Regions from separate parts of the Bradyrhizobium sp. 482_C4_N1_8 genome, predicted to be linked through region 2. Evidence: predicted binding sites of a transcription regulator. Region 2 holds the regulator's gene; each other region holds the start of a gene.
The links. The regulator LexA, encoded in region 2, represses DNA repair genes until DNA is damaged. The targets are predictions, from matches to a motif close to TGTTCNNNNTGTGTTCNG.
Positions count from the first base shown of each region.

Region 1: AB7Z56_RS34490 (PA0069 family radical SAM protein) is a predicted target of LexA. The motif match lies at 2,027-2,044, and genes of this name have one in related genera.
Region 3: uvrA (excinuclease ABC subunit UvrA) is a predicted target of LexA. The motif match lies at 2,883-2,900, and genes of this name have one in related genera.

Region 1 is NZ_CP197231.1:7,268,897-7,276,608, reverse strand. Features, by position in the region: gene AB7Z56_RS34495 (phosphoketolase family protein) at 1-1,855, opposite strand, end outside; gene AB7Z56_RS34490 (PA0069 family radical SAM protein) at 2,066-3,229, shown strand; gene AB7Z56_RS34485 (VOC family protein) at 3,253-3,708, shown strand; gene AB7Z56_RS34480 (ribonuclease HII) at 3,785-4,648, shown strand; gene AB7Z56_RS34475 (glycosyltransferase family 39 protein) at 4,748-6,256, shown strand; gene AB7Z56_RS34470 (uracil-DNA glycosylase) at 6,368-7,174, opposite strand; gene AB7Z56_RS34465 (electron transfer flavoprotein-ubiquinone oxidoreductase) at 7,314-7,712, shown strand, end outside.
Region 2 is NZ_CP197231.1:4,315,568-4,323,279, reverse strand. Features, by position in the region: gene AB7Z56_RS20660 (alpha-hydroxy acid oxidase) at 1-315, shown strand, start outside; gene AB7Z56_RS20655 (HAD family hydrolase) at 329-955, shown strand; gene AB7Z56_RS20650 (hypothetical protein) at 1,153-1,305, shown strand; gene AB7Z56_RS20645 (molybdopterin molybdotransferase MoeA) at 1,537-2,748, shown strand; gene lexA (transcriptional repressor LexA) at 2,925-3,626, shown strand; gene AB7Z56_RS20635 (hypothetical protein) at 3,648-3,980, opposite strand; gene AB7Z56_RS20630 (hypothetical protein) at 4,227-4,661, shown strand; gene AB7Z56_RS20625 (GAF domain-containing protein) at 4,886-5,827, shown strand; gene AB7Z56_RS20620 (ComEC/Rec2 family competence protein) at 5,837-7,712, opposite strand, start outside.
Region 3 is NZ_CP197231.1:4,481,204-4,488,915, reverse strand. Features, by position in the region: gene AB7Z56_RS21420 (outer membrane protein) at 91-837, shown strand; gene AB7Z56_RS21415 (outer membrane protein) at 1,027-1,791, shown strand; gene AB7Z56_RS21410 (outer membrane protein) at 1,937-2,692, shown strand; gene uvrA (excinuclease ABC subunit UvrA) at 2,997-5,975, shown strand; gene AB7Z56_RS21400 (hypothetical protein) at 6,021-6,353, shown strand; gene AB7Z56_RS21395 (HAD-IA family hydrolase) at 6,498-7,139, shown strand; gene AB7Z56_RS21390 (nucleoside hydrolase) at 7,178-7,712, shown strand, end outside.

The sequences.
Region 1 (7,712 bases), 3.0 Mb from region 2:
CATCCTCCGTGCCGGCCCAGGTCCAGATGCCGATGCCGGCATCACAATGCGTGGCGGCGTCCTGCATCGACAGCCATTGCGGCGCCGGCTGCTTGCCGGCGACGATGACGTTGATGCGGTCATAGGTGCGCAGGCAGTGATCGGCGATCCACAACAGCGTGTTGGCGTCGGGCGGGAAGTAGATGCGGACGATGTCGGCCTTCTTGTTGGCGACGAGATCGACGAAGCCGGGATCCTGATGGCTGAATCCGTTATGGTCCTGCCGCCAGACATGCGAGGTCAGGAGATAGTTCAGCGAGGCGATCGGTCGCCGCCAGGGCAGATGTCGCGTCACCTTCAGCCATTTGGCGTGCTGGTTGAACATGGAATCGACGATGTGGATGAAGGCCTCGTAGCAGGAGAACAAGCCGTGCCGTCCGGTGAGCAGATAGCCCTCGAGCCAGCCCTGGCAGAGATGCTCGCTCAAAACCTCCATCACCCGGCCGTCCTGGGCGAGATGCACGTCGTAAGGCTCCGTCGGCTCCATCCAGACCCGTTCGGTCGCCTCGAACACGGCATCGAGCCGGTTTGACGCGGTCTCGTCCGGACCCATGATGCGGAAGTTGCGCGTTTCTGCGTTGAGGCGGATGACGTCGCGCAGGAATTTGCCGAGCTCGCGCGTTGCTTCGCCGGTGACGCCGCCGGGCTGCGGCACGTCCAACGCAAAACTGCGGAAGTCCGGCAGCTTCAGCTCCTTCTTCAGCAGGCCGCCATTGGCGTGCGGATTGGCGCCCATGCGCCTGTTACCGTCGGGCGCCAGCGCCTGGAGCTCGGGAATGAGCGCGCCGCTGCCGTCGAACAGCTTCTCGGGCTCGTAGCTGCGCATCCAGTCTTCGAGGATTTTCAGATGCGCCGGGTTCTCGCGACAGCTCGCAACGGGAACCTGATGCGCGCGCCAAAAGCCCTCGACCTTCTTGCCGTCGACCTCCTTCGGGCCGGTCCAGCCCTTCGGGCTGCGCAGCACGATCATCGGCCAGCGCGGCCGCTCGACGCTCTTGCGGCCGTCGCGGGCATGCTGCTGGATCGAGCGGATGCTGGCGAGCGCGACGTCGAGCGCATCCGCCATGGCCTGGTGCATCAATTCGGGATCGTCGCCCTCGACGAACAGCGGCTCGTGGCCGAACCCGCGGAACAGGTCGCGGATCTCCGCGTCGCGCATCCGTCCGAGCACGGTCGGGTTCGCGATCTTGTAGCCATTGAGGTGCAGGATCGGCAGCACAGCGCCGTCATGGGCGGGATTGAGGAACTTGTTCGAGTGCCAGGACGCCGCGAGCGGGCCGGTTTCCGCCTCGCCATCGCCGACGACGCAGGCGACGATCAGGTCGGGATTGTCGAATGCGGCGCCATAGGCATGCACCAGCGCGTAGCCGAGTTCGCCGCCTTCGTGGATCGAGCCTGGCGTTTCCGGCGCCGCGTGGCTCGGAATGCCGCCGGGGAAGGAGAACTGCCTGAAAAGTTTTCGCAATCCGTCTGTATCGCGCGCGACGTCAGGATAGATCTCGCTGTAGCTGCCTTCGAGATAGGTGTTGGCCACCATGCCCGGGCCGCCATGGCCGGGACCGCAGATATAGAGCACGTTGACATCGAGCGCGCGGATGACGCGGTTGAGATGGGCGTAAATGAAGTTCAAACCGGGCGTCGTGCCCCAATGGCCGAGCAAGCGCGGCTTGATGTGCTCCGGCCGCAACGGCTCGCGCAGCAGCGGATTGTCGAGCAGATAGATTTGCCCGACGGAGAGGTAGTTCGCGGCGCGCCAATAGCGATCGAGCAGATCGAGCTCGCTGCTCCCTGAGGCCGATTGTCGTTGATTTGTCATGTTCCTGCTGACCTTCACCCAGCGATCGACACCAACTTTGTTCCGGTGCGATTGATCCCTGTCCGGCATCGAACAGGATCGCCGCGACGGGTGTGTTGCGTGAGGTCAAGGGACCGCGCCCGAAATTTGGGCGGCTACTGTGCATGGGGTTGTTTTTGAGTTTTTTGTTTGTGTTCTTGATTTGTTCCTTTTGCGTGCTATCTTGGCTTCATGAGTCCAGCATCCTCTCATGCTCTCAAGCACCCGCCGGTCACGGCGCCCTCCGAGCCGGCGGGTGCGGACTCTGATTTTCCCGAACTGGCGGTCGCCATCGACAAACAGCGCAGGCGAGGGCGGGGCGCCCAGTCCAATGCCAGCGGCCGCTTCGAGGCCGAGGCCCGCGTCGCCTTCGACGATGGCTGGCAGAGCCTGGAGGAGCTGCCGCCGTTCAAGACCACCGTCGGCGTCGATACCTCGCGCAAGGTGATCACCCGCAACGAATCCCCCGATATTGGCTTCGACCGCTCGATCAATCCGTATCGCGGCTGCGAGCACGGCTGTGTCTATTGCTTCGCGCGGCCGACGCACGCCTATCTCGGCCTGTCGCCGGGGCTCGACTTCGAGTCAAAGCTGTTTGCCAAGCCCGATGCGCCGGCGCTGCTCGAGAAGGAGCTGGCCGCGACCGGCTACGAGCCGCGGATGATCGCGATCGGGACCAACACCGATCCGTATCAGCCGATCGAGCGCGAGCGTAAGATCATGCGCGGCATTCTCGAAGTGCTGGAGCGCGCCGGCCACCCCGTCGGCATCGTCACCAAGTCGGCGCTGGTCACGCGCGACATCGACATTCTCGCGCGGATGGCCAAGCGCAATCTCGCCAAGGTCGGAATTTCCGTCACCTCGCTCGATCCAAAGCTGGCTCGCACCATGGAGCCGCGCGCATCGACGCCGCCGAAGCGGCTGGAGGCGCTGAAGCAGCTTTCGGACGCGGGTATTCCGACCACCGTGATGGTCGCGCCCGTGATCCCCGCGCTGAACGATTCCGAGATCGAGCGCATTCTCGATGCCGCCGCCCATGCCGGCGTCAAGGAAGCCTCCTACGTGCTGTTGCGGCTGCCGCTGGAGGTTCGCGATCTCTTCCGCGAATGGCTGATGGCCAATTATCCAGACCGCTACCGCCACGTCTTCACCCTGATCCGCGACATGCGCGGCGGCCGCGATTACGACGCGAAATGGGGCGAGCGGATGAAGGGCACCGGACCGATGGCCTGGACCATCGGCCGCCGCTTCGAGATCGCCTGCGACAGGCTTGGGCTGAACAAGCGGCGCTCCAAGCTGACGACGGATCACTTTGCGAGGCCGAAGCGGAACGGCGATCAGCTCAGCCTGTTCTGATCGGGAAACGGAAGAGGCGTAGCATGAGCCAGGAACTTACCGCGCCGGTGCCGCGGCTCACGGTCATCACACTGGGTGTGAGCGACATTCGTGCCAGCATCGCCTTCTATGACGCGCTCGGCTTCTCGCGTCGGCTGAAGGCGACCGGCGAGGCCGTCGCCTTCTACGATACCGGTGGTCCGGTGCTGGCCCTGTTTCACTGGGACAAACTCGCGGCCGACGCCAAGTTGCCGGACAATCCGAGGCCCGCGACCTTCCGCGGCATGACGCTCGCCTGGAACTGCGCCACGCGCGGCGAGGTCGATGCGGTTCTGGCCTTCGCCGTCGGCAAGGGCGCGGCGCTGCTGAAAGCGGCGCATGAGACCGACTACGGCGGTTATTCCGGCTATTTCGCCGACCCCGACGGCCATCCCTGGGAAGTCGTGGTCGCGCCCGACATCGAGGTCGGTGAGGACCGGCGGGTGCATCTGGCGGAGTAGGCGGCTGGTCTGAATAACGGGAATTGTCCGGGGTTCCCGGTTGCGCCGGCCGGGCCGCTTGCGCACGATCCCGCCCATGATTCGGGACAAGTCCACCAGGAAGCCGGCCAAAGACGCGCCAAAGAAGGGCGCGTCGAAGAAGGATGCCGCCAGGAAGGCAGCGCCTGCGAAGACGGCCAAGGGGGCGGCCAAGGCCCCGGCCGGTAGGCAGGGCGCCATCATCGCCGTCGCATCGCCGACCTTCCGCCGCGAGCGCGCGCTGATCAAGCGCGGCATCTGGCCGGTTGCCGGCTGCGACGAGGCCGGCCGCGGGCCGCTGGCCGGACCCGTGGTCGCGGCCGCCGTGATTCTCGATCCCGACCGCATTCCCCGCGGCATCGACGATTCCAAGCGCCTGACGGCCGAGGAACGCGAGAAGCTTTTCGACAAGATCTGCGCCACCGCGCAGGTCTCGGTCGCCGTCGCCTCGCGCTCCCGAATCGACCGCGACAACATCCTGCGCGCCTCGCTGTGGGCGCTGAAGCGCGCCGTGGTGGCGCTGCCCGACTCGCCGCGTCATGTGTTTGTCGACGGCCGCGACCGGCTCGACACCGCCTGCGACTGCGAGGCCGTGATCGGCGGCGACGGCATCGTCCTGTCGATCGCCGCAGCCTCGATCATCGCCAAGGTGACGCGCGACCGGCTGATGTGCGCGCTGGCGCAGGACTGCCCCGGCTATGGCTTCGAGCAGCACAAGGGCTACGCCGTCCCGGAGCACCTCGACGCGCTCGACCGCCTCGGTCCCACCATCCACCACCGCAGCTTCTTCGCCCCCGTTGCCGCCGCCCGCGCCAAGCACATGCCCTGGACCGTCGAGCCGGTGCGGGACCTGTTCGCGGTGACCGAGATGGAAGTGCAGCTAGAAGCAAGCGTTGAAATTGATGCGTCAGCGGGCCTGTAGGGCAGACGGTCGTTGCCACAACGCGCAGCGCCCTTTATCAAAACAGATGTGAGCGAATAGGGCCGGCTGGACGGGTTGGCTGCATCTTTCGGACGTTGCATGCGGTTTACCTCCCTGGTCATCGAGCTCATTCGCGCCCGGCCGCGGCTGATCGTGTGGATCGCCGTGCTGCTGCAGGCCGCGATGTGGCTGTTCGTGGCGCTGGTATTTTACCGCAGCCCGCCCGGCACGCTCGCGACCCTGCTGGCGTTCGGCCGCGAATACCAGGTCGGCACCGATCTCGGGCCGCCCTTGCCGGTCTGGCTCGCCGACATCGCCTATCGCGCCGCAGGCGGCCACGTGTTCGGCGTCTATGTCCTCGCCCAGCTCTGCGAGGTCGCGACCTTCATCGCGCTCTATCATCTCTCCCGCGCCGTGGTCGGCTCACAGCAGGCGGTGCTCGCCGTGCTGCTGACCATGACCGTGCTGGCCTTCTCCTCGCCGGCGCTCGACTTTGGCCCGCTGGTGCTGGCGCGGCCGCTCTGGGCGCTGCTGCTGCTGCATTCCTGGCAGATCATCGGCCAGCGCCGCGGCAATGCCTGGTTTGCCTGGTCGATCGAAGCGGGCCTCTTGCTGCTGACGACGCCCGCGGCGATCTTCCTTCTCCTCCTGCTCGTCGTCTTCGCGGTCTCGACCGCCGGCGGACGCCGGACGCTACGCGCGCTCGATCCGCTGTTCGCGCTGATCGTCGTCGCCGTGCTGGCGCTGCCCTATGCAGTCTGGCTGATGCGCGCGGAGACGCTTGTCATGCCGACCCTGCCTGAGGTCGCCGAGCTGAACGCTCGCGCGCTGCACGCGGCCTGGCTGCTCGGCGGGCTCGTGCTCGGCGCGGCGGCGATCCCGGCGCTGACCTTTCTCAATAGCGGCCTGTTCGTCGCCAAGGGCGAGGAAGCGCCGATCATCTACCGGCCGCCGGTCGAGCCGCTCGCGCACAACTTCGTCTATTTCTTCGCGCTGGCGCCTGCGCTCGGCGCGGTCCTGATCTCCGGCGTGCTCGGGCTCGATGCCGTTGTCGGCGGCGCCGGTGTCGTGCTGGTGGTGTCGGGACTTGCCGTGGTGGTGGCGGCTGGCGACCTCATCGCGATGCGCCGCGCGCGGGTGCTGCGGACGGTGTGGGCTGCCGCCGTCCTGGCGCCCGCAGCCGGCGTCGTGCTCGCCGTGCTGTTTCTGCCCTTGACCGGCGCCAACGAGATTGCGACCTCGATGCCGGCGCGCGCTATCTCGGATTTCTTCGACGAGAGCTTTGCCCGCCGCACCAATCATCGCCTGCGCGCGGTCGCCGGCGAGACCCAGCTCGCGAGCCTGATCACGCTGCATTCCGGCCGGCCGCATCTCTTCATCGATGCCCAGCCCGCGCGTACGCCGTGGATCAATCAGGCCAAGTTCAGCGAGACCGGCGGCGTCGTGGTCTGGCGCGCCTCCGACACCGCCGGCACCCCGCCGCCGGAAATCCTCGCGCGCTTTCCCGGCATCGTTCCGGAAGTGCCGCGCGCCTTCGAATGGCTGGTGACCGGCCGCCAGCAGCTCTTGCGCATCGGCTGGGCCATCGTGCGGCCGAAGGGGACGTAAGTCGGGAATCGTAGGGTGGGCAAAGCGAAGCGTGCCCACCACGCATCCATGATCGCGGAGAGAGACGGTGGGCACGGCGCTTTGCGCCTTTGCCCACCCTACGAGAGCTCGCTATCCCGCCAGCACCTTCGCGATCGCGCGCAGATCCTGCCAGGCCAGCCGCTTGTACGATGGCGAGCGCAAGAGATAGGCCGGATGGAACGTCGGCAGCGCGCGGATGGTGCGCCCACCCGTCTCGTAGTCGAACCAGCGGCCGCGGGTGCGCATGATGCCTTCGCGCGTCGACAGCAGCGTCTGCGTCGAGGGATTGCCGAGCGTCACCAGCACGTCGGGATTCACCAGCTCGATCTGGCGCTGGATGAAAGGCAGGCAGATCTGCGTTTCCTGCGGCGTCGGCGTGCGGTTGCCGGGCGGCCGCCAGGGAATCACGTTGGCGATGTAGGCAGTGGTGCGGTTGAGCCCGATCGCGCCGATCATGAGGTCGAGCAGCTTGCCGCTGCGCCCGACGAAGGGCAGCCCCTCGATGTCCTCGTCGCGGCCCGGCGCCTCGCCGACGAACATGATGCGCGCCTGCGGATTGCCGTCGGCGAACACCAGCTGCGTCGCGGTGTGCTTCAGCGCGCAGCCTTCAAAATTCTGCATCAGCTCGCGCAGTGCCTCGAGCGTCGGCGCGGTACGCGCGGCCTCGCGCGCGGAGGCGATCGCAATGTCCGGCGCAGGTGCGGCCTCGCCGCGCATCACCGCGGGCGCGGCAACAGGCCGTGGTGCCTCAACCGGAGGTGCGGCGCGTGGGGCCGGCGGCGGAGCATCCAATTCCGCCAGGCGGTCGACTGGTTCCTCCGCGAGCGCGCAGTCGACCCCGGCCTCCAGATAGAAGGCGAGAAGCTCTCGGACGGTGGGTGCGGGTTCGGGGATCATTTGGAAAGTCAGACTTTTACTATATCAGTTTGGGGTGCCTTGCATCCCAGTGGAACGCATTTCCGTGGTTGTCCTACCCGGAAAAATCGGAAACAAGGGGGCGCAAATGACGAGGAACCGTCTCAAGGGCTGAGATCAGATGAGCACCGAAGAACTTCCCCCGCGCGAATCCATGGAATTCGACGTCGTCATCGTCGGCGCCGGCCCGTCTGGCCTGGCGGCCGCGATCCGGCTGAAGCAGCTCAATGCCGATCTCAACGTCGTCGTGGTGGAGAAGGGCTCCGAGGTCGGTGCGCACATTCTCTCCGGCGCCGTGATCGATCCGGCCGGGCTCGACAAGCTGATCCCGGACTGGCGCGAGGATTCCGACTGTCCGCTGAAGACGCAGGTGAAGGACGATCGCTTCTACTGGATGACCGCTGGCGGCGCGATCAAGCTGCCGAACTTCATCATGCCGCCGCTGATGGATAATCATCACTGCTATATCGGCTCGCTCGGCAATGTCTGCCGCTGGCTGGCGCGCAAGGCCGAGGCGCTC
Region 2 (7,712 bases):
GTGAAGGGACGCGCCAAGATCATGGTCGACGGCGGCTTCTGCCGCGGCACCGACATCGTCAAGGCGATCGCGGCGGGCGCGGACATGGTCGGCATCGGCCGGCTGCAATGCTGGGCATTGGCGGCGGCCGGCGAGGCCGGCGTGAGGCGAATGCTGGAGCTGCTCGAGGACGAGGTGCTGCGCTGCCTCGGCCTCTTGGGCGCCACCTCATTCGCCGAGGTCGACAAGTCCTGCCTGCACCAGGCGACTGCAACGAATGCGCCGAGCGTGTTCAGCGCGTTCCCGCTGTTCGACCATGACCCCTATCGATATTGAGTGAAAGGATGCAATGAGCTCGCTCTCTCCCGGCAGCGCGGACGCGCTGCTGTTCGATCTCGGGCGCGTCGTGCTCGACATCGATTTCTCCAAGGCGATCGCCTGCTGGGCGGGACATGCCGGCTGCAAGCCGGACGCCATCGTCGCGCGCTACGTGCGGGACAGCGAAGCCTACCGGCTGCACGAGGTCGGCAAGATCAGCGACGAGGCCTATTTTGACTCGCTGCGCGCCTCGCTCGGGATCGGCATTTCGGACGCGCAGTTCCTGGAGGGCTGGAACGCGATCTTCGCCGGCGAGATGCCCGACATCGCCGAGCTGCTGCCGCGTGCGGCGAAGCAGTTGCCGCTCTACGCCTTCTCCAACACCAACCGGCCGCATGTGGACCACTTCTCGAAGGAATATGCCGGCCTGCTCGGCCATTTCCGCGAGCTGTATCTGTCGTCCAGCATCGGCCTGCGCAAACCGGATGTGGAGGCCTTCGACCATGTCGTGGCCGCGATCGGCGTGCCGGCGAACCGTATCGTGTTCTTCGACGATCTTGCCGAGAACATCGAAGGAGCGCGGTCGCGCGGCCTGACCGCGGTCCACGTGACCTCGCCCCGCGACGTCGGGAATGCCCTCAAGGCGCTCGGAATCTGACCTCTGGCCGGCAAGCCGACGGGCCGCGAGTGGAACTATTTTGCCTGGGGGCGAGGAACCAAAACCCTTTGTGCATTTTTATACGGAGTTCCCGGAACGATTGCCCCTCTCGGGACTCATGAGTCCGTTGTGAATTCTACATCGGGCTTATCGTCGTGTTGGGCAAAACCTACCTTACCAAGCAAGCCTCTCTGCTGATGAAATTCGCCAGAACCACCTCGGATTCTGACCTCTCCGCAAAACTGATCAGCAAGGCCGCCGACCTGAAATCCCAGGCCGACCCGCTGCCTGACAAGGATCAGGGCCCCGCAGCGCCGGACGTCAGTCCGTACAAGCCGCCGGGGAGTTGACCGATGCTGGCCGTGGCTCTCGTCCTTCTCGTCCTCGCCATGGCCATCCTCGTACCGGTCTGTCTCGCCTTCTGGATCATGCCGCGGCGGACTTGATGCTCACCCTTCATCGCAGAGCGGATGACGCAGGATAAATCATCCTGCGCGGCCACTGTTTTGCCTCTGCGCCTGCACTCGGCTAGAACTCTCGCCGCCGATTTGCCCGAACGGGCCCAGCAGGAGTTTTCACCCGTGGCCCTGATGCCGGTTTCCGACGCGCTCGCTGCGGTGCTGGCGGGCGCAGAGCCGCTGCCTGAAGAGATGATCGCGCTCGACGCAGCCTTCCACCGCGTGCTCGCGCGCGACGTCGCCGCGCGGCGCACGCAGCCGCCGCAGGCGATGTCGGCAATGGACGGCTATGCGGTGCGCGCGGTCGATGCGGCGAAGATCGACTCCCAGCTCACCCTGATTGGCGAGGTCGCGGCGGGCCGCCCGTTTGCGGGATCGGTCGGCGCCGGCGAGGCCGTGCGTATCTTCACCGGCGGTGTCGTTCCCGATGGCGCTGATGCGGTCGTGATCCAGGAGGACACGATCGCGGACGGCAAGCGCATAACGATCAAGGAAGCTGCCGTAACGGGGCGGCACATCCGCCCCGCCGGCGTCGACTTCTCGGAAGGCGACGTGCTGCTGCGCAAAGGGGCCCGGCTCACCGAGCGCGACCTCGCGCTCGCCGCCGGCATGAATTACCCGCAACTGCCAGTCCGGCGACGCCCGAAGGTCGCGATCCTCGCGACCGGCGACGAGCTGGTGATGCCGGGTACGACGCCGGGCCACGGCCAGATCGTCTATTCCAACGGCTACGCCCTGCACGCGCTCGCCCGCAGCGAGGGCGCCGATACCATCGACCTCGGCGTTGCCGCCGATACGCTGGAGGCCACCACGGCCGGCATCGGCCGCGCGCGGGAGAGCGGCGCCGACATCCTGATCACGACCGGCGGCGCGTCGGTCGGGGACCACGATCTGGTCCAGCAGGCGCTGAGGGACGAAGGTATCTCGATGGCGTTCTGGAAGATCGCGATGCGGCCGGGCAAGCCGATGATGAACGGGCGGCTCGGCGCGATGCGCGTGATCGGCCTGCCCGGCAATCCCGTGTCATCCTACGTTTGCGGCTTCCTGTTCATGGTGCCGTTGATTCGCGCGCTTTCGGGCCGTTCGATGATTCATCACCGCCGCGAACGCGCGGTGCTCGGCCGCGATGTCGGCGCCAATGACCAGCGCGAGGATTACCTGCGCGCACGCCTCGAGCTGCGCGACGACGGCACGCTCGTCGCCCTTCCGGTCAATCACCAGGATTCCTCGCTGCTTGCGAATCTCGCTGCGGCACAGGCACTTCTCGTGCGCGCGCCATTCGCGTCGAAGGCCGAAGCCGGCACGCCTTGCGAGGTCTTGCGGCTGCCCGTCTGAGCGCTTCGTTCGCGTGCGTTCCGCGAACTTTGTCGCGTTCACGGTAAATTAAGCAGTTGCGGAACATGTATCGAACATATAGTGTCCGTTCATGATTTGTTTCGAGAATGTAGCGGCTTACTGCTGAATTCAGCGTCTCGGAATCGAACGACATCAACCGGGGGATTTTGGTCGAGATGTTAACGCGCAAACAATACGAGCTCCTGCGGTTCATCAGCGAACGACTGAAGGAAAGCGGCGTGCCGCCCTCCTTCGATGAGATGAAGGACGCGCTCGACCTGCGCTCGAAATCGGGCATCCATCGCCTGATCACCGCGCTCGAGGAGCGCGGCTTCATCCGGCGCCTGCCCAACCGGGCCCGCGCCATCGAGGTGATCAAGCTGCCCGAGCTTCAGGCCGCCGCCGGCAGCCGCCGCGGCTTCACGCCGAGCGTCATCGAAGGCAATCTCGGCAAGGTCCGCACGACTTCGAGCCCGCCGCCGGACGAGGGCGAGCGCCCCGTCGCGGTCCCCGTGATGGGCCGCATCGCGGCCGGTACGCCGATCGAGGCCTTGCAGACCCGCAGCCACACCATCAGCGTACCGCCTGACATGCTCGGCTCGGGCGAACATTACGCGCTCGAAGTGCGCGGCGATTCCATGGTCGAGGCCGGCATTCTCGACGGCGACATGGCGCTGATCCAGCGCAACGAGAGCGCCGATACCGGCGATATCGTGGTGGCGCTGATCGACGACGAGGAGGCGACGCTCAAGCGCTTCCGCCGCCGCGGCGCCTCGATCGCGCTCGAGCCCGCCAATGCGGCCTATGAGGTCCGCATTCTGCCGCCCAACCGGGTGAAGATCCAGGGCAAGCTGATCGGACTGTACCGGAAGTATTGATACCGAACGTGCCGGTATCGGTCATTTCGCGCCCCGCGCGCTTTCGATCGGCATCGCCGATCCGGGATTGGAGCGGACGATTGTCCGCTTCCGCTGGATAGTCTTTCTGGTTTCGCGCAGATTATCCGGCCCCTCCTCCAGCGGTACATCCTCGGCACGCCACACGAAGCAGCCCTGCTTCGCGGCCTTCAGGTTCGAGGAGAAGTCATGCGCCAGATCGTTCTGAGCACAGTTGCTGTGGCGCTGATCGCAGCATCGGCCGCGCAAGCCTTGGCCGCGCAATCGCGGCCCCATGCCCGCAAGGATACCGCCGTAAGCGAGCAAGTCCGCAAGGCCCTCGACGCCGTCGACCAACCGTCGCGGCCGGGCTGGCAATATTCCGGCTGGTCGGCGCCTGCGGGGCGCTGACACGCGCCTGCGGAATGCAAAGGGGCGGGCTTTGTTCCTGGTGGATTCGGGAAAGTTAATGTGATTGCGGCCTGCGGCGGCGAGCCGTAGATTTGCCTACAACCCGGCAGAACGTTTGGTATTTCCACTCTGATAGAGGCCTGCGCCTCGATTAAGAGACGTGGGTCGCTATCCCTGCATGAGGAGCACCCGATGTGTGACTACAGCCTGCATGCCGTCGCGTCGCGTCCCGCCGAAGTCGGCGAGACGATCGTCACGACAACCTTCCGCGGCACCTCGACGCGCGGCTTTGCCTCCGCGGCCGATCCGACCGTCGCGGTCTGCCTGCTCCCGGGAACGGAGCTCGCCTTCGCCGACAACGTCCGCTACGACAATCGCTGGATCTGGACGCGCACCGTCAATTCGCGCGTCGGCAAGTTCGGCAAGATCGATCCGCACATTCCCGATCGCCATCATGATGCGATCGAATTCCCCGACGGCAAATCCGTGCTGGTGACGCAGCTGGTCGAAGGCCAGCGTGCGACCGTGCTGCAGCTACCGGTGACCCAGCCGCTCGGCGAGCGCGAGCACAAGCCGCAGACCATCACCGACAGCCGGCCAACCAGCACCCGCCTGCCGATCGGCTGACATCGCCATTCCCGGCCGGCAGGTCGGGCCAGGATTGAAAATCGCCATCGCCGGCCGAGGCCGGCGAGATGGTGTTGCTCGTGCCCCGCGAAACGCCATCGGGCGGACCAAGCCGTTGTGCCTCCCACCGCACGAAGTTTGCGCTGTCCTGCCTGAATTTTAAACGTCCGTTCCGCAGCCAAATGGCCGATGCTTGGTGCGGCTTGAGACGGCGGGCACGTTCGATGAAGACCTTCATTCGCGTCGTTGAACTCTGGGTGCCTGACCGCACGCGCATGCGGCTGGAATTCGGCGGCGGCCTCTACGGCGAAGGGTTGTCCGCGTTTAGGGACGTGAGCGAGGATCTGCACTTCGGATATGACGAGGGACTTCCCGGCAAGGCCTGGGCCAGCGGCCACCCCGTGATCCTCACCAGATTCACCGATTCCTATTTCAAGCGGACCGATCAGGCCATCGCCGCCGGGCTGACCTGCGGCGTGGCGGTGCCGGTGTTTTCAGGCGAATTCCTGCAAGCTGTCATGGTGCTGTTCTGCGGCGACGACGAGGCCCATGTCGGCGCGATCGAGCTCTGGCACAACGATGCCGAAACCTCCCACGAGATGGGGCTCGTCGACGGCTATTACGGCACCGCCGACATGTTCGAATTCAACTCCCGCCACACCAGATTTCCGCGTGGCTTCGGCCTGCCCGGCCGCATCTGGAAAGCCGGCCTGCCGCTGATCATCAAGGACCTGCACGATGCCAGGAGTTTTCTGCGCTGGGAGGACGCCGCCAAGGTCGGAATCAATCTCGGCGTCGGCGTTCCCTACCGGACCGGCACCGATCAAACCTGGGTGCTGACATTTCTCTCCGCGCAGGCGACCCCGATTGCGCGACGCTTCGAGATCTGGGTCCCGGACGAGGCCCGTTCGGCGCTGGTCTTCCGCACCGGCGATTGCAGCGCGCAGACCGACCTCGCCGCGCTCTATGCGACGAAATCCATCGCCAAAGGCGAAGGCAGCATCGGCGGGGCCTGGGCCACCGGCATGCCCGCGCTCAACGACGATCTCGCGCGTGACGGCTCGGTCGCGGCCTCGCAGGCCAGCGCCTCTGGACTGAGCCAGATGGTCGTCCTGCCGGTGATCGGCAATGCCAGGCTCGACGCCGTGCTGGCCTGGTATCTGTAACCCGTCCGCTCAATCCTCAGCCTGCAGGTCCGCTTCCGATGGCGTCGCGTCGCGGTTGCGGGGAGCCGCCGCCTGCGGCGCAAGGCTCGCGCTGAAATCCGCCTCGCCGGCCGCCGCCGGCGACCACGGACGGTCTGTCCCCCTCGTCTTCGCCGCCTGAACCGCAAAGCCGTCGCCGCTTCGCGTCAGTGCCAGCGCGCCCTGCCTTGCGAGACGCTGACGGTCGACAACCATGGCCGCGCAATCCGGCGGCGCCGGCCGCGCCGTCACCACCAGCGCGGCCCGGCTGCAATCGTCAGCCAATGAATCGATGCGCAAGGCCAGCGCGACCAGGCGCCCGTCGGCGAGCGGCGTCACGCAGCCGGCTTCGTCGCACGACACGCCGGCGGCCAGTGAGGCACTGCCGGCATCGCGCGGATCGGCGTCGGCGGCGAGCCATTCCTTCAGAAGAAAACTGTCCTTGCTCGACCTGATCAGATGCAGGTGCCCATCCCTGCCCCGCATCGCGACGCTCTGGCCGTCACCGGCGATCAGGACATCGGGCTGCCGCGCGCACAGTCCCCAGAGGATCGCGGCCAACAACACCACCGCGCCGGCCCAGCGCAACGGCGTGCGCAACAAGCCCATCACGATGATTCCCAAGCTTGCCGCGATCAGCGGTGCTATGCCAAAAGCCGAGATGCGGCCGACCGCGCCCGGCAAAGCGGCCACCCAGCGCGACACCGCAACCATCCAGTCGATGCCGATCCCCATCAGCCACCAGAACGGACCATCGAGTCCGAACGGCGCTGCAATCAAGCCCAACAGGCCCGCGGGCATCACCAGGGCCGAGACCACCGGCATCGCCCCGAGGTTGGCAAGCACGCCGAACGGCGTCACGCGGTGAAAATGGAAGGCGGCATAGGGCGTGGTCGCGAGCCCCGCGATCAGCGAGGCCAGGAATAGCATCGCGATCTCGCGCCCGCCCCACATTGCAATCCGCGCGGTCGCGGAATGATCGGGCGACGCAAACAGGTTCGGCATGCCGATCTGCACCAGTGCCACCAGTCCGAGCGTCGCGGCGAAGGACATTTGAAAACTCGGATGCACCAGCGCCTCCGGCGCGACCGCGAGCACGATCAGCGCGGCCACAGCCAGCGTGCGGAAGGTGATGGCACGGCGATCGACCATGACCGCGATCAACACCACCGCCGTCATGAAGAACGAGCGTTGTGTGGCGACCTCCGCACCCGACAGCAGCAGATAGAACGCGGCTGCGACCAGCGCGGCGGCCGCCGACCATTTCTTGATGGCAAAGCCGGCCGCCATTCCAGGAATCAACGCCAGCAGCGCGCGCACCGCGAAGAAGACCACGCCGGCGACGACCGCCATGTGATAGCCGGAAATCGAGAGCACATGTCCGAGCCCCGAGATGAACATGGCGTCGTTGACGGGCGTGGTAATCGCGTCGCGCCGGCCCGTGAGCAGCGCGGTCGCAATCGCCCGGTTGTCGCCCTCGAGCGTGGCGCGGATGCGCGCGTCGATCGCATCGCGCAGACCCTGCATGAAGGCGGCATAACGCAGCCGCAAGCCGCCGGCATCCGGCGGCACCGATGCCGCAATCGTGCCCATCACGAAGCCGGAGGCGCCGATGCCCTGGAAGAACATGTCGCGCGAAAAGTCATAGCTGCCGGGGCGCACCGGCGACAACGGCGGCAACAGCCGCGCCTTCAACTGCACGAAGCTGCCGACCTCGGGCGCAGTCCCCTTGCGCACGGAGAGGCGCACGCGCTCGAGCTTGACGTCGCTGCGCTGCGCCTCCATCGCGGTGACGCGCAGCACGAAGCGGTCGGTGCGCTCGCGGATGTCGCGGGTCTCGACGAAGCCCGACAGCGAGACGGAATAA
Region 3 (7,712 bases), 170 kb from region 2:
CGGCTTCAATGGTGTAGAGCAATGACATCGGTTGGGTCATTGGGTCGGCCGTTTTTGGTCGACAAAGAGAAACGAAACTGGGGAATTGAAATGAAGAAGGTTTTGCTGGCCTCGGCCAGTCTGTTCGCACTCAGCGCGTTGGCTCCCGCCTCGGCGGCCGATTTGGCGGCCCGCCCCTACACCAAGGCGCCCATTGCTGTGGCCTCGATCTACAACTGGAGCGGGTTCTACCTCGGCATCAACGGCGGCGGCGCTTCGAGCCGCAACTGCTGGGATGTCAACAATATCTTCGGCGTTGCGGGTCCGGACACGGCTGAAGGCTGTCACAATGCGACAGGCGGCGTCGTCGGTGGCCAGGTCGGTTATCGCTGGCAGTCGGCCAGCTGGGTGTTCGGCCTTGAAGCCCAGGGCGACTGGGCCAATCTGAAGGGCTCGAATACGAGCGTGGCGCTTGCTCCGCTGGTCAACGAGACCAAGATCGACGCGATCGGCCTGTTCACCGGCCAGGTCGGCTATGCCTGGAACAATGTGCTCTGGTACGTGAAGGGTGGCGCGGCGGTCACGCATGCCAAGTACAACGGCACGGTCGTCGGCGTGGTCCTCGACAGCGCAAGCGAGACGCGCTGGGGCGGCGCGGTCGGCACCGGCCTCGAATTCGGCTTCGCGCCGAACTGGTCCGTTGCGATCGAATACGACCATCTGTTCATGGGCAAGCGCAACAACTCGTTCACGATTCTCGGCATCAACGACCGCATCGACCGTATCAAGCAGGACGTCGATATGGGCACGGTCCGCGTGAACTACACCTTCGGCGGCCCGGTTGTGGCGAAGTACTGACCTTCGCCATCAACGCCATCGCGTTACGAAAGGCCGGCTTTGCGCCGGCCTTTTTGTTTTCGCGCGCACGGCGCGAGCGCTTGCGGACAAGTTCCATTTTTCGGCGCGCTGTGACCCTCCGGTGACAGACTGTCGCACCTCGAAGGTTGTATCGAAGATCGCAACAACTTTGGCCTTGGGGGGTCCGTCTTGAACAAGTTTATGCTTGCCGCCGCCGGCATAGTCGCGATGACCACGTCCGTTTCGGCGGCCGACCTGGCGGCGAGCCCCTACACCAAAGCTCCTGCCCCGATGATCGCCGCGGTCTACGATTGGAGCGGCTTCTACATCGGCGCCAACGGTGGTGGCGGCTGGAGCCATAATTGCTGGGACATCGTCACCAACATCCTCGGTGCGCCGGTCACTCCCCCCGCATCGGAGGGCTGCCACACCGCGACCGGCGGCGTGGCCGGCGGCCAGGCCGGCTTTCGCTGGCAGAGCGCGTCGTGGGTGTTCGGCGTGGAAGGCCAGGGCGACTGGGCTCACCTTAGCGGCTCCAATGGACCGAGCCTGGCTGCCGGCGGCGTCGGCTCAGACCGCTCGAAGATCAACGCCTTCGGCCTCGTGACCGGCCAGGTCGGCTACGCCTGGAGCAATGTGCTGTTCTACGCGAAGGGTGGTGCGATGGTTGTGAGCGACAAATACGAGGGCTTCACCACCGCCACCGGCTTCGTGTTCGACAGGGCGAATGAAACGCGCTGGGGCGGAGCGATTGGTGCTGGCCTCGATTTCGGCGTAACGCCCAACATCGTGGTCGGCGTCGATTATGTGCACGGCTTCATGGGATCGCGCGACAACCGCTTTACGTTCAACAACGGCACGTTCTCGCGCGCCGATCGGATCCGCCAGGACGTTGACATTGCAACGGCCCGCGTCAGTTACAGGTTCGGCGGCCCCCTCATCGCCAAATACTGATCTTCGCCTCCGACGCCATCGCGTTACGAAAGGCCGGCCTTGCGCCGGCCTTTTTGTTTTCGCGCGAGGGTGCACCCAACCGTCTTGGAGTCGTGAGGCGCGCGCAAGGCGTCCGCTAATGGCTTTGGCGAGTTGGGGACGTGACATGAAGACGTGGATGCTGGCTGCGGTCAGCCTGTTCGCACTCGGTGCGGTCGCGCCGGCTACCGCCGCCGATCTCCCGATCTACAAGGCGCCGGCGGCCGCCGTTCCCGTCTATGACTGGAGCGGCATCTATGCCGGCATCAACGGCGGCGGCGGCTTGGCCCATGCCTGCTGGGGCGTGACCCGCGCGCTCGGCATCGCTGTCGATCCGGCCGTTGGCGAAGGCTGTCACAATGCGGGCGGTGGCACGGTCGGCGGACAGCTCGGTTATCGCTGGCAGAAGTCGCGTTGGGTGTTCGGCATCGAGGGCCAGGGCAACTGGGCCGACTTCAAGGGCAGCAATGTCAGCGTGGCGCTGCCGCTGTTCACCAACCAGACCAAGATCGACAGCTTCGGCCTGTTCACTGGCCAGATGGGCTACGCCGTCAACAACCTGCTCTTCTATGGCAAGGCCGGCGCCGCGGTGGCGCACGACAAGTACGACACCTTCGTCCCCGGCGTCCCGGCCGCGGTGTTCAACAGCGTCAACCAGACCCGCTGGGGCTACACCATCGGCATCGGCGTGGAATGGGGCTTTGCCGAGAACTGGTCGGTCGGCGGCGAGTACAACCATGTCTTCCTCGGCCATCACAGCGCCGACTTCGCAACGCTCGTCGGCGGCTTCGCCCCGCGCACCGACCGGATCGGCCAGGATATCGACATGGGCCTGATCCGCATCAATTACCGCTGGGGCGGCCCGGTCGTCGCCAAATACTGAGACCAAGCTTCCCTCAGGAACCTCCAAGTCCTGATCATGTGCGGATTGCCCCAAATCCGCATTCAAACGCGAACGAAGGGCTGGCCTCGCGCCGGCCCTTCGCATGTTCCGGGGGCCCTGCTCCTGCCAGATGCCGCCAGCGCGCCAACAATCCGTTGACGATTCGCACACGCCACTGGAAATCCGTCCCCGTTCTTCCTACGTTCGCTGCCATACCCATCGGCGCCGATCCCGGTTCCGGGCGACGCGCGCCTTTTTTGTTGGCGCGATCGCGCACCTTTGGGATTCCTTGAGGGCAACTCGGATGGATGAAGTGATCAAGGCGAAGCGCCAACAGCAGAACGCGGGATCCAGCCTGCGCGCAATTACGATTCGTGGCGCGCGCGAGCACAACCTCAAGAATGTCGACGTCGAGATTCCCCGCGACAAGCTGGTGGTGTTCACCGGGCTGTCAGGCTCCGGCAAATCCTCGCTCGCCTTCGACACCATCTATGCGGAGGGCCAACGCCGCTACGTCGAATCGCTGTCGGCCTATGCGCGCCAGTTCCTGGAGATGATGCAGAAGCCTGATGTCGACCAGATCGACGGCCTGTCGCCGGCGATCTCGATCGAGCAGAAGACGACCTCGAAGAACCCGCGCTCGACCGTCGGCACCGTCACCGAGATCTACGACTACATGCGCCTGCTCTGGGCGCGCGTCGGCGTGCCCTATTCGCCCGCCACGGGTCTGCCGATCGAGAGCCAGACCGTCTCGCAGATGGTCGACCGCGTGCTGGCGCTGCCCGAAGGCACCCGCCTCTATCTGCTCGCCCCGGTCGTGCGCGGCCGCAAGGGCGAGTACCGCAAGGAACTCGCCGAATGGCTCAAGAAGGGTTTTCAGCGCGTCAAGATCGACGGCACCTTCCATGAGCTCGCGGAGGCGCCGACGCTCGACAAGAAATTTCCGCACGACATCGACGTCGTGGTCGACCGCATCGTGGTGCGCGCCGACATCGGCCAGCGCCTCGCCGAAAGCTTTGAGACCGCGCTGAAGCTCGCGGAGGGCCTCGCCGTCGTCGAGTTCGCCGATGCGCCTGCAGCGGCTGCGCCCGTCGAGGAGAAGAAGAAGACCGCAAAAATCCACGACAAGAGCGGGCCTGAGCGCATCCTGTTCTCGGAAAAATTCGCTTGCCCCGTCTCCGGCTTCACGATTCCGGAGATCGAGCCGCGCCTATTCTCGTTCAACAATCCCTACGGCGCCTGCCCGGCCTGCGGCGGCCTCGGCGTCGAGCAGCATGTCGACGAGGACCTCGTCATCCCCGACAAGGAGCTCGCCATCGGCAAGGGCGCGATCGCGCCCTGGGCCAAGTCGTCATCGCCTTACTATATTCAGACGCTGACGGCGCTCGGCAAGCACTACAAGTTCACCCTGACCACCAAATGGAAGGATCTGCCGAAGAAGACGCAGAACGCGATCCTCCTTGGCTCGGGCGAGGACGAGATCAAGTTCTCCTACGAGGACGGCGTCCGCTCCTACGACACCAAGAAGCCGTTCGAGGGCGTCATCACCAACATCAACCGCCGCTATCGCGAGACCGAGAGCGAGTGGGCGCGCGAGGAGCTCGCAAAATATTTCCACGACGTCCCCTGCGAAGGCTGCAAGGGTTTCCGGCTGAAGCCCGAGGCGCTCTGCGTCAAGATCGGCGGCAAGCATATCGGCGAGATCTCGGAGCTGTCGGTCAGGAAGGCCGGCGAATGGTTCGAGACCGTGCCCGAGGCGCTGAACACGCAGCAGAACGAGATCGCCGGCCGCATCCTCAAGGAGATTCGCGAGCGCCTCACCTTCCTGCTCGACGTCGGCCTCAACTACCTCACTCTGTCCCGCTCCTCCGGCACGCTGTCCGGCGGCGAGAGCCAGCGCATCCGCCTCGCCTCGCAGATCGGCTCGGGACTGACTGGCGTGCTCTACGTGCTGGACGAGCCCTCGATCGGCCTGCACCAGCGCGACAACGCCCGCCTGCTCGATACGCTGAAGCGCCTGCGCGACCTCGGCAACACCGTGATCGTGGTCGAGCATGACGAGGACGCGATCCTGCTTGCCGACTACGTCCTCGACATCGGGCCCGGCGCCGGCATGCATGGCGGCAACATCGTCGCCGAAGGCACGCCCGCCGAGATCATGCGCAACCCGAAATCGCTCACCGGCAAATATCTCACCGGCGAGCTCGAGGTCGAGGTGCCGGAGCGGCGCCCGCCGAACCATCGCCGCACCATCAAGGTGGTCAACGCGCGCGGCAACAACCTCAAGAACGTCACGGCCGAGATTCCGCTGGGCCTGTTCACGGCCGTCACCGGCGTCTCCGGCGGCGGCAAGTCGACGCTGCTGATCGACACGCTCTACAAGGCCATCGCCCGCAAGCTGAACAACGCTAGCGAAGGCGCCGCACCCCACGATCGCATCGAGGGCCTCGAGCACATCGACAAGATCATCGACATCGACCAGTCGCCGATCGGCCGCACCCCGCGCTCGAACCCCGCGACCTATACCGGCGCCTTCACGCCGATCCGCGAATGGTTCGCCGGCCTGCCCGAAGCGAAGGCGCGCGGCTACGAGCCCGGCCGCTTCTCCTTCAACGTCAAGGGCGGCCGCTGCGAGGCCTGCCAGGGCGACGGCGTCATCAAGATCGAGATGCACTTCCTGCCCGACGTCTACGTCACCTGCGACGTCTGCAAGGGCAAGCGTTACAACCGCGAGACGCTGGAGGTCCTGTTCAAGGGCAAGAGCATCGCCGACGTGCTCGACATGACCGTCGAGGAAGCCGCCGACTTCTTCAAGGCGGTGCCGCGCGTGCGCGAGACCTTCCAGACCCTGCACCGCGTCGGGCTCGATTACATCCATGTCGGCCAGCAGGCGACGACCCTGTCGGGCGGCGAAGCCCAGCGCGTCAAGCTCGCGAAGGAGCTGTCGAAGCGCGCCACCGGCCGCACGCTCTACATCCTGGACGAGCCGACCACCGGCCTGCACTTCCACGACGTCAAGAAGCTGCTTGAGGTGCTGCACGAGCTCGTCGCACAGGGCAACACGGTCGTCGTCATCGAGCACAATCTCGAAGTCATCAAGACGGCCGACTGGGTCATCGACCTCGGCCCCGAAGGCGGCGACGGCGGCGGCGAGATCGTCGCCTGGGGCCCGCCGGAGGACATCGCGAAAGCGCCGCGGAGCTACACGGGGAAGTTCCTGGAGCCGGTGCTGAAGAAGGCACGGAAGCCGAAGCGGAGGAGCACGAGCGAGGCGGCGGAGTAGAGTTCATTCCGCCTCGTCCGCGGGATCATCGGGGAAAGGCTGCAAGTGTCCGCGATGCCCAGCCGCACCTACATGCTCTTCCGCAAGGCAATCCTCGCCGAGCAGCAGGTAACCTGCATCTACGAGGGGCGTTATCGCGAGCTCTGCCCCCACATCATCGGCACCAACAAGATGGGTGAGGAAGCCGTCCTCGCCTGGCAATTTGGCGGCGAGAGCAGCGGACCGCTGCCGCAATGGCGATGCCTGAAGCTCGCCAATATCACCAACGCCCGCACGCGCGATGGCCCCTGGCACGAGGGCGGCTCTCACCGGACTACTCAGACCTGCGTCAGCAACATCGATCTCGACATCAATGTTCACGTGCGCAGGTTGCGGTGACGCACATGCGTCCCACGGCTGACGGGCTTGCCGGCCATGATCGCAGGGTTGATTTCAATGCGCTCGTGTCGCATGGGTGTCCTCGAATTCTTCTAAATAATAGCCGCCACGTCTCGTTTGTCAGCGAACTCCAAAACCTCCTCCATGCACTACTCCCTCGCCATCTTCGATCTCGACGGCACACTGGCCGACAGCTTTCCGTGGTTCCTGCGCACCATCAACGATGTCGCCGATCGCTTCAATTTTCGCCGCGTCGCGGATGACGAAATCGAAGCGCTGCGACATGCCTCGTCGCGCGAGATCCTCGCCCGGCTCGAGGTGCCGCTGTGGAAGCTGCCGGCGATCGCGCGGCATGCGCGGCGGCTGAAGGCGGAGGCGGCGGCGGAGATTCCCCTATTCGCCGGCGTCGAGACGATGCTGCAGACGCTGGCCGGGAACGGCGTGCAGCTCGCGCTGGTGACGTCGGATAGCGAAGCCAATGCGCGCGAGAAGCTCGGCGAGTCCGCCGCCCTGTTCGCGCATTTCGACTGCGCGGCGTCGCTGTTCGGCAAGCCCGCGAAATTCCGCCGCGTGATCCGGCGCGCGGGCGTGGAGCCAGGCCGCGTGATCGCGATCGGCGACGAGGTCCGCGACATCGAGGCGGCGCGCGCGGTAGGGATTGCCTGCGGCGCGGTGAGTTGGGGCTACGCCGCGCCGGCGGCGCTGCGGGCGCTTGCGCCCGATCACATGTTCGCGCAGATGGATGAGATCGCAGACGTGGTCTGCCGGATTTCGCTCAAGGCCTGATCCGCAATCGAGCCCCCCCCCGGCCCAAGGAGACGGTGATGACACTCTCGGACGCAGCCCGCCTCAAACTCCTGGAGCCGCCGGTCGGCAAGGTGCGCGTGGTGCTCGACACCGACACCTACAACGAGATCGACGATCAGTTCGCGCTGGTGCAGATGCTGCTGTCGAAGGACCGGTTCGACGTCGAGGCGATCTACGCCGCGCCGTTCTTCAACACACGCGCCGACAGTCCCGGCCACGGCATGGAGCTGAGCTACCAGGAAATCCTTCGCCTGCTGGAGCGCCTCAACGTCGCGCCGGACGGCCTCGTCCATCGCGGCGTCACCGACTATGTCGGTCCCGGCAAGACGGCGCAGGCGGCCCCCGCCGTCAACGACCTCGTGGCCCGGGCGCGCGCAGGCTCCCCAGACAATCCGCTCTACGTCATTGCCATCGGCGCCATCAGCAATGTCGCCTCGGCACTGCTCGAGGCCCCCGACATCATCGACCGCGTGGTGGTGGTCTGGCTTGGCGGTCACGCGCTGGAATGGCCGCACACGATCGAGTTCAACCTCAAGCAGGACGTCGGCGGCG